DNA from 3 places in the Megalodesulfovibrio paquesii genome. Region 3 is predicted to be linked to each of the others. Evidence: predicted binding sites of a transcription regulator. Region 3 holds the regulator's gene; each other region holds the start of a gene.
What was found. The regulator sigma-54, encoded in region 3, starts transcription at its own class of promoters, with help from an activator protein. The targets are predictions, from matches to a motif close to CTGGCACGGNNNNTGCTT.
Positions count from the first base shown of each region.

Region 1 (3,239 bases), on a different contig from region 3:
CAGCCCGGTAACAGGCGCGCCCAGCAGTCGGCCGCGATTGTCCAACAAGCAAAAGACGGCCTGGCGTGCGTCCTGCGTCTGGGCCAGCTTGGCCAGGAGCGCAGTGGCCGCCTGACCGCGCAGGTCACGCTCCCGGCGTTGCAGACCTTCAGCATCCAGAAAGACGGCCAGGGTCCAGTCGAACATCGGCAGGTGCCGCGCCACGCCCAGGTGCAGTGTCATGCGTGCGGCGCCTCTGGCTTTCCAGTCAAACACGGCGCTGGTGCTGCCCCACTGCCGGGCCTCGTTGCGCAGGGTCCGCAGCAGCGAGCGGCCTTTGCGGTCACGGTAGGGAGACAGATCCAACCCTCGCAGGGCCAGCTCGGGATATGTCAGGGCAGTGATGCGATCATCATACACAAAGCAGAGCAGGCCCGGTTCCAGGAACACATGATCTATCAGCGTCAGAGCCAGGGGGCCGGCCAGATCCTTGGTTTCGCGCGGGGGCAGGCCCTGGCGCAGGGCATCTTGCAGGGCATATTCCACCAGCCGCCGGGCCATGCCCGCGGTCTGCTCCAGGCGCAACCGCTCCTGCTGCAGCAGCAGACGGCGCTCGCTGAGAATCCGGAAATAGATCTGCTGCAGTTCCTGGCTCGTCAGGGTCAGAACATCTTCAGCATGGGCCCGTTGCAACCGGGCAGTACGGGAATCGGCAAAAAACAGCATGCCTGCCAGCAGCATCAGCAGGACTGTCAGGAAAAGGCCGGCAGGGAGGCGGCGCACCCACGCCAGCCACAGCTCCACCACAGGAATCCGTTCCGGGGAAGCGGCCGCAGGACAATCAGCATGCCGGGGTGGTGGGGCAGGGGGCGGAGTGGCTGGCAGAGGCATGGCTGGTCCTGGCCGGAGATGATGAGATGCTGCGCGGTTCTTACCATGGCAAGGTGCACGGTGACAATTGCATCACCCTGCACATATGGCGCAACTCTTTGCACCATACACCGCATGAAAAGAATGTAATTATTTGTAAGGTACTGAAAATGCATTAGAAGGGGCGTTGGCACGCATGCTGCTTTTCCATACCGTCGGCAACATGCACACTCACGCTTCACGAGGAGACGCAGTATGAAACGGTTGATTGGCTCCGCAATGCTTTCCCTGCTTTGTGTTCTGGCACTCTCGGCTTCTGCCTTTGCCCAGCCCCCCCGCCAAGGCGGGCCGGATGGCCCCGGTGGTGGTCCCGGTGGTGGCCCTGGCGGGCATGGTGACCCTGAAATGATGGCCCCCATGCCCGGCGAGCAGCATCCCGGGGCCTTGCTGGATCGTCTGGAGCGGCTGCTGCCCCCGGAAGTCCGGGAGTCGGCCAAAACCATCCTGATGGAGCACCGCACGGCCATGTACCCCCTCAATGAGCGCATTCAATCCCGGCGCCATGAGCTGAACGCCCTGCTTGCCACACCCGGCACCAGTGATGAAGCCATCAAAAAGCTGGTGGAAGAAATCAATGGCTTGCAGGCAGACAAGTTCCGCGCCGACGTGGCCATGCGCAAGGAGTTCTTCAAGGTCACGGGCGTGCCCCTGCCAGATCGTCCCCGTATGGGCCGCATGTAATCCGGTTGTTGCCCCTCCTGTCTGCGCGCCCGGCTGGTTCCCTGCCAGCCGGGCGTTTGTTGTGCATTGCGCAGGGGATGGGTCGTCAATTGACAGTATGCACCGGGCATGAGAAATTTCATGCCGGCGCATCAGTACCGCATTGCGCCGGTTCGACACTGCAGCATGAGAACAACGGGAACGCAATGGGAAGCAATTATCTTGTGCGGGGAATTCTGATTGGCGGGTCGCTGGGGGTGTTTGCGGCCTTGCTGGGCTTTGTGGATATGGGCCGCGGTGCAGCCTGGGGGATGCTTGGTGGCTTCTTTGCCGGCCTGACGCTTGCCCGCCGAGCCAGAAAACGGGAAGAGGCGGCCTCCCTGGCTCGAAAACAACGCGATGCCGAGTCTGATGAGGACCCGACGGCGTGAACAAACACGGGGCCCCCGGTCCGCACCGCATTGGGCCTGAGCCCGAAGCGGGAGCGCAGGCCGGAAGGGACCGCCCGGACGCGCCCACAGGCAGGGTCGAGACAAATTGTCCTCCAAAATGGCGGGCATTTTTTGCATTGTGGGTGACGGGGGTACTGTTGTACGCGGCGATTTCCTTGGCGCCGTGGCAGTTTCCGTATCAGGTGACGCTGTTCTGGGGCATCATGCTGGATGAAGCCCTGCATTTTGCCACCTTTGCCCTCCTGGCCGCAGCGGTGCCCCGGCAGTTCCCCTCCTGGGTGGATCTCGGCCTGGCGTTGGCGCTGTTGCTGTTGCTGGGGGTCTCCACTGAACTGGCGCAACTGTTCATCCCCACCCGGGCCTTTGCCCTGGAAGACATGGCCTCCAACTGCCTGGGATGCCTGGCAGGCGCATTGCCCGGCGTGGTGCTGAAGCTGCGACGGCGCCGCCACGCGAAGCAACAGGACGGATAAAAAACGCGCCCGGATGGAACCTCCATCCGGGCGCGTTTGGCGTGTACGGGTGCAGTGTCTTACTGGGCTGTGGCGTTTGTGCCCGAGGCAATGCCGGTGGCCGTGGCATTTGCGGCCTCAGGATTCAGGCGGGGATCGTTGGTCCGGACGAATTCCACAATCTCGATGAATTCTTCCAGGCTCATGGCCCCACTGGCAGTGACGCCGTTGATGACGAAAGACGGCGTGCCCTGTAGCCCAAACCGCTGGGCTTCCTGGAGATCTTCCTTGATGCGGCCAAGCACCTGCGTGCTGCCGGCGTCACGCTTGAGGCGGTCCAGGTCCAGTCCCACCTCCTGCGCCTGGGCCATCAGCCAATCCACGCCTCCATCCTTGATCTGATCCTGCCCCTGGAAGAACCGGTGGTACAGTTCCCAGGCCTTGGCCTCGTCCTGCATGGAAGCAGCCTCAAACACGGCGGCCGCTGCCTGGGCATGCTGGTGCGAGGAAAGCGGCATGTGCTTGAAATATACGCGCATGGAGTCGGCATATTTTTTCTGCAGCAACTCCAGCGTCCTGGCAGCCTGACTGCAATAGGGGCATTGAAAATCGGAGAATTCCACCACGGTGAGGGTGGCATTGGCCGGGCCAAAGGAGGGCCGGGCATCGTCAATCACCGGCAGGTTGCCCTGCTTCAGCTGGGAGAGGCGCTGGGCCTTGAGTGCCTTTTCCTGAGACACACGCAACCCGGCCTCGACAATATGCA
Region 1 covers NZ_BAAIGQ010000004.1:91,373-94,611, reverse strand. The annotation lists gene ACYQ00_RS03160 (cache domain-containing protein) at 1-870, opposite strand, end outside; gene ACYQ00_RS03155 (periplasmic heavy metal sensor) at 1,105-1,590, shown strand; gene ACYQ00_RS03150 (hypothetical protein) at 1,794-2,000, shown strand; gene ACYQ00_RS03145 (VanZ family protein) at 2,177-2,494, shown strand; gene ACYQ00_RS03140 (DsbA family protein) at 2,554-3,239, opposite strand, start outside.
Region 1: ACYQ00_RS03155 (periplasmic heavy metal sensor) is a predicted target of sigma-54. The motif match lies at 1,037-1,054, and genes of this name have one in related genera.

Region 2 (3,239 bases), 810 kb from region 3:
CAAGGGGGCGATGTCTGCCGCGTTGGTCACAACCGCCGTGCTGCACAGCAGCACCACTGTGCACAGGGCCGACAAAAGCGAAGGGCGAATGCTCATTCGCCAATGCTACCTGCTTTTGCCATGGCTGGCTAGGGCCTGCGGCCAAAAACGAGCTGCGGGAGAATCCTTATCGTAAGGATTCCCCCGCAGTGCAACAGCGCAGGCACGGTCAGCGTTATTTCTTCATGGTGATGGCGGTTTGCAGCAGGCTGTCCGTGGTGGTGACGATTTTGGAATTGGCCTGAAACCCGCGCTGTGTGGTGATCATGGTCACGAATTCCGTGGCCAGGTCCACGTTGGAGAGTTCCAGGGATTTGCCGGACACACTGCCGAAGTGGTCGTCTCCGGCATAGCCTTCCAGGATTTCCCCGGCAGCATCCCCGGCGGAATAAAGGTTGTTCCCCTCGCGCTGCAAGCCGTACTTGTTGGTGAAATCATACAAGGACAAGCGGTATAGGTCGGCGGTTTCTCCGTTGGAGTAGATGCCGTAGAGGGTGCCGTCCTCGGCAAAGCCCACGTTGGTGAGGGAGCCTTCGGGGTAGCCGTCCTGAGCCTGATAGTTGTTGTAGGACGATCCGGAGTAGGCGGTGGTGAAGGCGTCGTCACGCTCGTATTCAAAGGAGGAGAGCACGTTGCCGGCGGCGGCGTCGGCCAGGGTGGAAGTGCCATTCCAGGTGCCGGTGGTGCTGCTCAGGCCAAAGTCGATGCTCGTGGTCATGGTGGCGCCGTTCGAGAAGGTGGCCGTGACGCTGGGGCCGGAGCCGGCGCTCAGGGAGGCCAGGCTCCAGGAGGTGAGATCCGACGGATCCCCGGAGCCGGAATAGGTATAGGCTGTCTGCCCCACGAGCTGGCCGGAGGTGCTGAAGGTCATGGTGCCGGACATGAGAATGCCCGCGGAGGAGGTGCCGGCCAGGGAGGAGCCATCTTCCTCGGGTGGAATGGTGACGATGTAGCCGTAAATGCTTTCGCCGGTGCTCGCATCCTTGCCCACCTTGGAGTAGTACACAGTCAGGGTATGCTTTTCACCGGAGGAGTCGTAGACGGAGATGGAATCCGCGTGGGAGTACTGGGAGCTGGTGAGGGGTTCGTCGTCGGAGAGGCCATTGTAATCCGCCAGCATGGAGGCCAGGGTGGGGGCGCTGGCATCGTCAAGGAGGTCTCGATCCAGGTTGCTGTAGAGACTGATGGCGCTGGTGCTCCGGGCGGCCAGGGTGGGGATGGCCTCGGCGTCGGTCCAGAGGCGGATATCCGTGGTTACGTCGGAGACTGTGCCGTCGGCGTTGTACGCCTTGCCGCGCACGGCGTAGCCGTTGGTATCCACCAGATACCCATCCCGGTTGAAGACGAAATTGCCGGCCCGGGTGTAGTAGATGTCATTATTCACCTGGTCACGCACGGCAAAGAACCCCTGGCCGGCAATGGCGACATCCGTGGCCGAGTTGGTGGTTTCGAACGAGCCCTGGTTGAACATGGTCACCACGTCCTGCACCCCCACGCCGTGCCCGGTCTGCGGCACGCCCACGCTGGCGCTGGTGGTGGATGAGGCGAGATTGGAGCTGATCAGATCCGAATAGCGGATCTGCGCGTTCTTGAAGGCGGTGGTGTTGACGTTGGCGATGTTGTTCCCGGTGACCTTCATCCCGGCGGAGTAGGTCTTCATCCCGGTGGCGCCGATATACATTGAACTCATCATGTTGCAGGCTCCTTGGGCGGCAGTACCGTCGCAGGCCCGTCGAAGCGCGGGCGGGCAGAACTTGCCGATGTGGAGCAGTAAGCAGGGATCGTGCCGACGCGCATGCGGGAACACGTTGCCAGTTCCGGAAGACTGTTGTAAGGGAAGAGCGTACTGTAATAAAGGAGACGGACTATGTCGCAACGGCTGGTATCCACTGCGGTGGCGCTGGTGTTCACTCTGTTCCTTGCCGGGATGCCCGCTGCTGGACATGCGGCGGACAAATCCAAAGCTCAGGAAGACTACGCAAAACGCTTCTCGCCCATCACCAAGGACAAGGTCCGTATCCAGCCGTTTGATCCGGAATCCCAGCTCAAACGACAGAATGAGGCCATTCCAGACAAGATTGATCCCAGCAAAAGAAAGCTGGGTCACGTGAATTAACGCGGAGCGGCCAGAGCAATGTACTGTTGAGAATGGCCCGCACAAGAAGGGAGCCTATCTCCTTCCAAAACTTTTATCGTTTTAAAGAACCATAAAAAGTCTTTTGAAAGGGGGTTCGGGGGAAAACCTTTCTGAAGAAAGGTTTTCCCCCGGGAAATTGTATCACACTAAAAATACTCAGCCTTCGCGGGAGAAGGGGCGGCCCAGATCCCCCGGCGCGCCTGCCCGTTTGCGCAGGCCGGGTAGTGCGCCCGAGGTGGCCAGCACGGCAATGGTCAGCAGGTACGGCAGCATGCGCAAAAAGCTCGGGGAGATGTCCGGAATGCCGAAGAGCTGCCCGCTCACCTGGGCCTGAAACTGCAGGGCCGTCAACCCCCCGAACAGCAGGGCTCCAGCCGCCGCAGCCAGGGGCCGCCACCCGGAAAAAATGACCATGGCCACGGCGATCCAGCCCTGCCCGCCGGTCATGCCTTCCTTCCAGCCCGGCGTGTAGGCCAGACTCAGATAGGCTCCCCCCAGGCCGGCCAGCATGCCGCCGGCCACCACGCACCCGGCCCGGAGCCGCGCCACGGGCACGCCGGCTGCATCCGCTGCCGCGGCATCCTCGCCCACGGCCCGGATACGCAGGCCCAGCCGGGTGTGGAACAGCAGCCACCACAGGGCCACAGCCACCACCGCCGCCGCATACACCAGGGCGTTTTGGCGGAAGAACACGTCGCCCAGCACGGGAATGTCCGCCAGACCGGGCACGGGCAGCAGGCCCAGCCGCACCCCGCGCAGGCCCAGATAGCCCCGGCCCAGGAAGGTCGCCAGGCCGGTGCCCAGAAGTGTCAGGGCCAGGCCGCAGAGCACCTGATGCGCCCGGAGCCCGATGGTCAAGGCGGCGTGCAGCCCGGCGAGCAGGCCCCCGGCCGCCATGGCCGCACCGCAGGCCAGGAGGACGGATCTGGTTTCGTAGCCGACCACGAATCCAGCCAGCGCGCCGCAGAGCATCATGCCTTCAAGCCCGAGGTTGATCACCCCGCTGCGTTCGCACAGCACCTCGCCCCCGGCGGCCAGCATGACCGCGGCGGAAGATTTGACC
Region 2 covers NZ_BAAIGQ010000005.1:195,786-199,024, forward strand. The annotation lists gene ACYQ00_RS07390 (hypothetical protein) at 1-96, opposite strand, end outside; gene ACYQ00_RS07395 (flagellar hook protein FlgE) at 215-1,732, opposite strand; gene ACYQ00_RS07400 (hypothetical protein) at 1,907-2,155, shown strand; gene ACYQ00_RS07405 (ABC transporter permease) at 2,333-3,239, opposite strand, start outside.
Region 2: ACYQ00_RS07395 (flagellar hook protein FlgE) is a predicted target of sigma-54. The motif match lies at 1,812-1,829, and genes of this name have one in related genera.

Region 3 (3,239 bases):
TGCCTGGGCATGCAATGCGCGGTGATTGAATTCGCCCGCAACGTGCTCAAGCTGGACGCCGATTCCCAGGAATTCAACCCCCTGACCCAGCACCCGGTCATCTATCTGATGAAGGAATGGTACGATTACCGGACGCAGAAGGTGGAAACCCGGGGCAAGGATACGGACCTGGGCGGGACCATGCGCCTGGGGGCTTATCCCTGTGTGGTTTCCCCGGACACCAAGGCCCACGAGGCGTACAAAAAGGACGAAATCCAGGAACGCCACCGCCACCGCTACGAATTCAATCAAACTTACAAGGACATGTGCGAGGAGATGGGGCTGGTGTTCTCCGGCCTGTCCCCGGACAAGCAGCTGGTGGAAATTGTGGAGTTGCCTGACCACCCCTGGTTCCTGGGCTGCCAGTTCCACCCGGAATTCCAGTCCGGCCCCATGCGCCCGCATCCGTTGTTCCGCGAATTCATCAAGGCTGCCAAGGTGTTACAGGGGAGTATCGCCACGAGGAGCAACCAGGCGTGAGGCCGCCCCGCCGCCCGTTGCCCGCAGGCCGGGGCAATCCTGCCATCCGCCGCGCCCGGGCGTTGGGCGCGGCGCGTCATGTGCGCTTGCTGGTACTGGACGTGGACGGCGTGCTGACCGATGGCCGGCTTCTGTACAAGGAAGCCGGCCCGGCGGACAAGCTCTTCCATGCCCAGGATGGCCTGGGCATCAAGGCTGCCCAGGCCCAGGGGCTCCATGTGGCGGTCATCAGCGGGCTGGATTCTCCTGTGGTGGCCCGCCGCATGAAGGAACTCGGGGTGGAGGATTACCAACCCGGCCACCGCCACAAGGTGGGCGCCCTGCAGCTGATGCTGGACAAGCATGGCCTGGGCTGGCCCCAGGCGGCGTTTCTTGGGGATGACTGGGTGGATCTGGCGGTCATGGAGAAAGTGGGCTTGCCCATGACCGTGCCCAACTCCCAGGCGGAATGCCGGCGCCTGGCCCTCTGGACCAGCCGGCTCCCTGGCGGACACGCCGCCACGCGGGAAGCCATCCGGTTCATTCTTCAGGCCCAGGGCAAACTCAGCGCAGCGGTAAACTCTTTTCTGCATCCCCAAGTCTGAATAGAGACCAACCAGCGCAAATTCAACGGGAAAAATATTAAACTTCCGCTTGACACCGCTGGAATCAACATTGCATGCCGCCACGTCTTGCAAGGGGCGTGCTTCTGTGGCACTACTCAAACCCGTCCAGGATGTTAGCCTGCGAAACACAGCTGCATTTTCTTGTCAATCTTGTTAATTTTTTAGCGAACGGAGCACTACGGACACATGGCCCTGGAACTCAGACAGTCCCTCAAGCTGAGCCAGCAGTTGGTGATGACTCCCCAGCTGCAGCAGGCCATTAAACTGTTGCAGCTCTCCCGGATCGAGCTGCTAGAGACGGTCCAGCAGGAATTGCTGGAAAACCCCTTCCTGGAAGAGTCCCTTCAGGAAACCGCCCCCGAACCCTCCTTTCAGGATGCCAGTCCCGCCGGCCAGGAGCGCGACGCCGTGACTGAGCGCGACATGCTCAAAAGTGCGGACTGGGAGGATTACATCGGGGATTTTGCCTCCACCACGCGGCAGATGAACCAGCGCGAGGTGGAAATCCCCGAAGACGGCCTCTCCTTTGAGGCCCGGCTCACCTCCAGCCACAGCCTGGAAGGGCACCTGGAGTGGCAGCTGCGGCTTTCCGGTGCCACCCCGCGTGAGCTGGAAATCGCCGACGCCATCATCGGCAATCTCGGTTCCTCGGGCTATCTGCAGGCCTCGGCTGAAGAGCTGGCCGCCATGACCAGCGGCACGGTGGATGAGGTGGAGGCCGTGCTGCACAAGGTCCAGCGGCTGGACCCCGTGGGTGTGGCCGCCCGTACGCCGCAGGAATGCCTGCTCCTGCAGCTGGAGCTCTACAAGATGGATACCGACCCCATCCTGGTGGAGCTGGTCCGCGAGCATCTGGAAGATCTGGAAAAGAAACGCTACAAGCCGCTGGCGCGCAAATTTAAGATTTCCCTTGAGGAGCTGCGTGAGTACCTGGAGGTGATCCAGGGTCTGGATCCCATGCCCGGCGCCAGTTTCGGTTCGGGAGAACCCAGTTACGTCAGCCCGGACGTGTTTGTGTACAAACTGGGCGACGAATGGGTGGTGCTCCTGAACGAGGACGGCCTGCCCCGGCTGGAACTCTCCAGCGCCTATGGCGACCTGCCCTCCCGCGGCAGTGATAAGGAGCGGGATTATCTGCAGGAAAAGATGCGTTCGGCCCAGTGGCTCATGAAGAGCCTCTACCAACGCCAGCGCACGCTTTTCAAGGTGGCGGAAAGCGTGGTCAAACACCAGCGCGAGTTCTTCGAGCATGGAGTGACGCAGCTCAAGCCGTTGATTCTCAAGGACATCGCCGAAGATATCGGCATGCACGAATCCACGGTCTCCCGCATCACCACCAGCAAATACATGGCCACCCCCCACGGCACCTTTGAGTTGAAATTCTTCTTCAACAGCGCCCTGGAGCTGGATGACGGCACCCAGGTGGGCTCGGAAAGCGTTAAAGCGCTTATCAAAAAGCACATCGACGCCGAGGACCCCAAGTCCCCGCTTTCTGACGAGCGCATTGCAGAAATTCTCAAAGACACGTTGCATGTCAACATCGCTCGCCGTACAGTGGCCAAATACCGTATGGCCCTGGACATTCCCTCCTCCTCCAAGCGACGGGAAATGTTCTGATCCACAAACCCCGCCCGACGCATTACGCGGCGCGGCGGCGCACCTCACGGGAGCGCCTATGCAGATTACCTTTACCTTCAAGAATTTCGAACCGTCCGAGCACCTGAAGCAATACGCCCAGCGCCGATTCGAAAAACTCACCAAATTTCTGGAACGCACCGACGCCTCCGCGGAGCTGCAAGTGGCCATGAGCGTGGAAAAGCAGCGCCACATGGCCGAAGTGAAGCTTGTGGGCGACGGCCTGCACCTCTCGGCCTCCGAATCCAGCGAGGACATGTACCAGACCGTGGACCTCGTGCTGGACAAACTGGATGCCCAGATGCGCAAGCACCGGGAAAAGGGCAAGGACAAGCGCAAGGGTGGCGATGTGGCCCTCGATGGCCGCACCGTGCGCACGGAAGTCTTCCAGCTCACGCCCACGCCCTCTGGCGGCCGGGAGCGCAGCATCGTCGATTCCGATCATTTCCAGCCCAAACCCATGAACGTGGAAGAAGCTGC
Region 3 covers NZ_BAAIGQ010000005.1:1,006,540-1,009,778, forward strand. The annotation lists gene pyrG (CTP synthase) at 1-519, shown strand, start outside; gene ACYQ00_RS11135 (KdsC family phosphatase) at 564-1,103, shown strand; gene rpoN (RNA polymerase factor sigma-54) at 1,311-2,741, shown strand; gene hpf (ribosome hibernation-promoting factor, HPF/YfiA family) at 2,800-3,239, shown strand, end outside.